DNA from 2 places in the Shewanella sp. DC2-4 genome. Region 2 is predicted to be linked to the other one. Evidence: riboswitches for the same ligand, from Rfam matches in the RefSeq annotation. Region 2 holds a riboswitch; the other holds the start of a gene.

Region 1 (2,208 bases), 530 kb from region 2:
TCGGTATTCGCAAAAGAGGTTAACGAAGTTAATTCGAAGTTTTCTGCGCCAGAATAGGTCGCTTTAAAACCCGCGCCTGTGGTACGTTGGCTATCAACACCCGGTTGATCCGATGTTGTCTGGGTTGGTGAATTGGTTAAACTCCACACATCATAGCCATTATCAAAATCGGCATGCAGCACAGTTAAATCAAACTGCAAATCATCTGTCGCATACCAGCGCAGCTTAGCGCGGCCGCTGAATTCATCGCGACCATTGGTATCATCACGGTCTAAATACAGGTTATCGTGGTAACCATTTTGCTGGTGCTGCTGCATTGACACACGATAAAGCAGCTTGCCAGAATCCGTTAATGGGCCCGAGCTAAACCCGCTAAAAGTGCGTAAATCATCATCGCCTAACGACACTTCGCCGCCATGCTCAAACACATCAGTTGGATCGTTACTCTTCAGATAAATCAATCCCGCTAAGGCATTCGCGCCGTAACGCGTCCCCTGCGGTCCACGAAGCACTTCGACCTGCTGTAAATCGTACATGCTCGACACCATACCAATACCGGATAAATCGATATCATCTATGATGTAACCCACGGAAGAATTAGGTGCGCCTTGGTATTGTTCCTGCTCCCCTACACCGCGAATTTGAAAATATTTCGGCCGCGAGCTTCCACCTGACCAGTTAAAATTGGCGATAGAATTAAGCAGATCTTCAAAGTGTTGCGCACTTTCATCTTGAATTTTTTGACTGTCGATAACGGTAATGCTGGAGGGCATTTTTTCTAAGCTTGAACTGCGAAAATCCGCCGTCACCACCATGACTTCCATCTCAGTGCTGGGATCGGGTTTATCGATAGCGTCGGTTTGTGCAAAAACAGGGGTGCTCAGCGCTGCGGCGATGGCTAATGCCAGCGGCGCTCGGGCTAAAAATAAGCTTGGCGATACGGTTGAAAATGGGGATTGATGGTTTGACGTTTTACGGTTTGACATAGGACCTCAAATATAATGTTTGAGATCCGGCAACGAATAAGCGATTCAGAAGTGTGCTGTTGATTGGCCCATTCCTACGCCGGTATTAGCCGGATCAGGTTCTAAGGGTTCGTCAGATGACATCTCAGTTTGCAGCCGTTAACGTTAAAATCAGAGTAACATTAATGCACAACAAACACCCCTTGGCGGCGCCTAGTATACATGACGGAAATAAAAAGTGGGCACTCTTATCTCTGCGATTCAATTAAATGTCGCGAAAACCACTGCCCTTCAGTTCGTATGATGAAAATATCTTTAGTAGCCGCCTAAATCCTTTCGTCCATTTGACCGCCTATCATGATAATGCTATAGAAGGTCGCAATTTCGAACACAGTAAGAGGACAATAGTCGATGCAGCTAAAACCTTTATCGAAAGGACGTTATAGCCAGCGATGGGAGCAAGACTATCCACTTATTGAAGCGGTTGTACTTAGCTGTATCAGCGAAATAAAAATGCTCAAAAAAGGCGCTCACCTCATGACGCAGGGGGAAGCGATGGCATCACTTGTATTGGTGAAGCAAGGTCGCGTATCACTCGGCCATACCGCGAGAAATGGTCGGTGTTTTCAATTAGGTACTATTGATTGTGATTCACAACTGTTTGGCGAAATGGAGTTCTTCACCCAGTACCACTGTCAACTAGACATTATTGCCAGTGAACCCTTAGAAATCATGTTGATTAGCGCTGAAAAACTGCAACATTGCCTCGGTCAGCACCCTCAACTCGCGCTATTCTTCGCCAGTGCAATTGCGATTGACTACCAAGACACAGTGGATATTTTTACTCGGCGACTGCTCTATCCCATCAGTTATAACGTGGCATTTGATATTTATCATGAATACTTAAATGACTTGCCTGTAGATGGCTTTAGTAAACGCTATTTAGAGGCTGAACGATTTGGCACTACCGACCGAGTCTACCGTCGGGCGCTACAAAATCTTGAGGAACGAGGCTTAATTGAGCGGAAAAAAGATGGCATTCGGATTTGTGATCTCAACGCACTCAAGAAATTTGTTGAAGCAGGTATATAACCGCTTTCAACATAACCCACACTCGACTTAATTTAACAACCGAGTGTGGGATGGATGCACAGGTAAATTAACTTACCGATGGCGAGTGTTGTTCCATAGCCGGTTTCATCCGACTTGAAACGATCAATAGCATAAATATCGCTGCGTAAAG
Region 2 (2,208 bases):
GAACCAATCTCAATCAAAGAGAACTCAATCAAGTGCCCAAAGTGAAGTACAGCCCGCTGAAGTGACGGCAAAAAAACCAACTAATACGCTTGATACCACAGAAATAAAGCCGCAGCTTGGCGCTAAGAGTTTACCCGCAGCAGAAGGTGAGAGCACAATAGCGACAAGCTCAAGCATGAGTTTATTCACGCAGCAATATTTTGAACGTCAGCGCGAGCAAGCGCTCGATGATCTCGTCATTGAACAGGCCGATAAATTCACCCTGAAATCGAATATGAGTGAAATGAGCCCAGAGATGGAGGTGCTATTTGTCCCTAACGCCGATGATTTCGGTGGCACAACGAGTCTAGATTTACCCTTAGATCCAAATCGTATTGTGCGTAAAGGGGATACTTGTTATCGCGTGGTACAAGTCGGCACTCAAGTTAATCCTAACGCCGAAAATTTAGGTTTTCCCATTAACTGCAGTGGCAAAAAAATCAATCAAGCTATTGATGATGCCATTCAATCTCGATTAAATAAAATGATGCTCAAACCCCATCAATAGCTGCTTTCTTTTATGATCTATTTTCATGCTAATTATAGATTTTTTTAGTTTAATTTTATTTAATCAATTAAAAACAATTAATTATGAATCTTTATTTTGGATTGGTGGTTAAGATTTTTAATTGCTTTTTTCCTTGTTTGTTGCTGCCGCTTCTGTCTATACTGCGCACTCATCTTGTCGGAGTGCCTCTTGGCTGAGACCGTTTATTCGGGATCCGTTGAACCTGATCAGGTTAAAACCTGCGAAGGAAACAAGCGTAATAACACACATTAAATCGCCAAAATAGACGGCTTGAACACCTGTTAACTCAGCAGTGTTTTAAGCCTTAATGTTTAGATTTAATTGTTATTGAGCAGGGTAACTCAATTTTTGAAGCCAGTGTTGGCCACAAAAGTTGATTGCCATGTCCAGCTATCAACAACTCAATTCTCCAGACAAGCAACTCCATTTTTTAACGTGAGATTGCTTATGTCCAGTTCAAACCCAAACTCAGCTGTAGCTGCCAGTGCGATAGAAATCACAGCGCTAGAATCGACAATCCCTAATAAATCGACTGAGTCTCGTCAATCAACAGTGCCTAAGGCGCCGAGTCGCCGCGAAACCCGTGCGCAGGCCCAAGCCTTTATCGATACGCTAGCGCCACTGCAACATCCTAATTCACAAAAGATTTATCTCGAGGGTTCCAGTGCCGATATTCGCGTTGGCATGCGGCAAATTCTGCAGACTGACACCCTGGTCGGCGGCACAGATGATGCGCCCATCATGGAAAAAAATCCGCCAATCCGCGTGTACGATTGCGCCGGACCTTATTCCGATCCTGAGGCCGACATCAATGTGCGTCTAGGCCTTGGTAAATTAAGACAAAACTGGATCCTAGCCCGCAACGACACAGAGCAATTATCCTGCGCGACCTCAGACTTTACCCAACAAAGACTCGCCGACGACGGTTTAGATCATCTGCGTTTTGAGGCAGGCTCGAGTGCCATTGTCCGCCCACGCAGAGCGCTGCAGGGCAAACGCGTCAGTCAATTACACTATGCCCGTCAAGGGATTATCACGCCAGAAATGGAATATGTGGCGATCCGCGAGAACATGGCACTTGCGCAAGTACAGGATGAAATCCTCAATCGTAAAGCCAAGGGCGAAGCTTTTGGTGCCTTAGTCGGCGAACCGATTACCGCCGAATTTGTCCGCGCCGAAGTTGCCCGTGGCCGCGCGATAATTCCGCTGAATATTAACCATCCCGAAGCCGAACCTATGATTATCGGGCGTAACTTTCTGGTGAAAGTGAACGCCAATATTGGTAATTCTGCGGTGACCTCTTCCATCGAGGAAGAAGTGGAAAAGCTCGTCTGGTCAACCCGTTGGGGCGCGGATACTGTCATGGATTTATCCACGGGGCGTTATATCCACGAGACCCGCGAATGGATCATCCGTAACTCGCCAGTGCCCATTGGCACTGTGCCGATTTATCAAGCGCTGGAGAAAGTGAACGGCGTGGCAGAGGATTTAACCTGGGAAGTGTTCCGCGATACCTTGATTGAACAAGCTGAGCAAGGTGTTGATTACTTTACCATTCATGCTGGTGTGCTGCTTCGTTACGTGCCGATGACGGCTAAACGCGTTACTGGGATCGTTTCCCGCGGCGGTTCAATTATGGC

The links. A riboswitch is a leader RNA that binds a small molecule or an ion and turns the genes downstream of it on or off. The one in region 2 is predicted to bind thiamine pyrophosphate.
Region 1: linked by a shared signal. The riboswitch ahead of HQQ92_RS11170 (TonB-dependent receptor) and the one ahead of thiC (phosphomethylpyrimidine synthase ThiC) in region 2 are both predicted to bind thiamine pyrophosphate.

The regions. Positions count from the first base shown of each region.
Region 1 is NZ_JABRVR010000002.1:2,369,394-2,371,601, forward strand. Features, by position in the region: gene HQQ92_RS11170 (TonB-dependent receptor) at 1-986, opposite strand, end outside; TPP riboswitch at 1,041-1,179, opposite strand; gene HQQ92_RS11175 (Crp/Fnr family transcriptional regulator) at 1,377-2,057, shown strand; gene tsgA (MFS transporter TsgA) at 2,125-2,208, opposite strand, start outside.
Region 2 is NZ_JABRVR010000002.1:1,840,284-1,842,491, forward strand. Features, by position in the region: gene HQQ92_RS08815 (hypothetical protein) at 1-547, shown strand, start outside; TPP riboswitch at 716-814, shown strand; gene thiC (phosphomethylpyrimidine synthase ThiC) at 1,016-2,208, shown strand, end outside.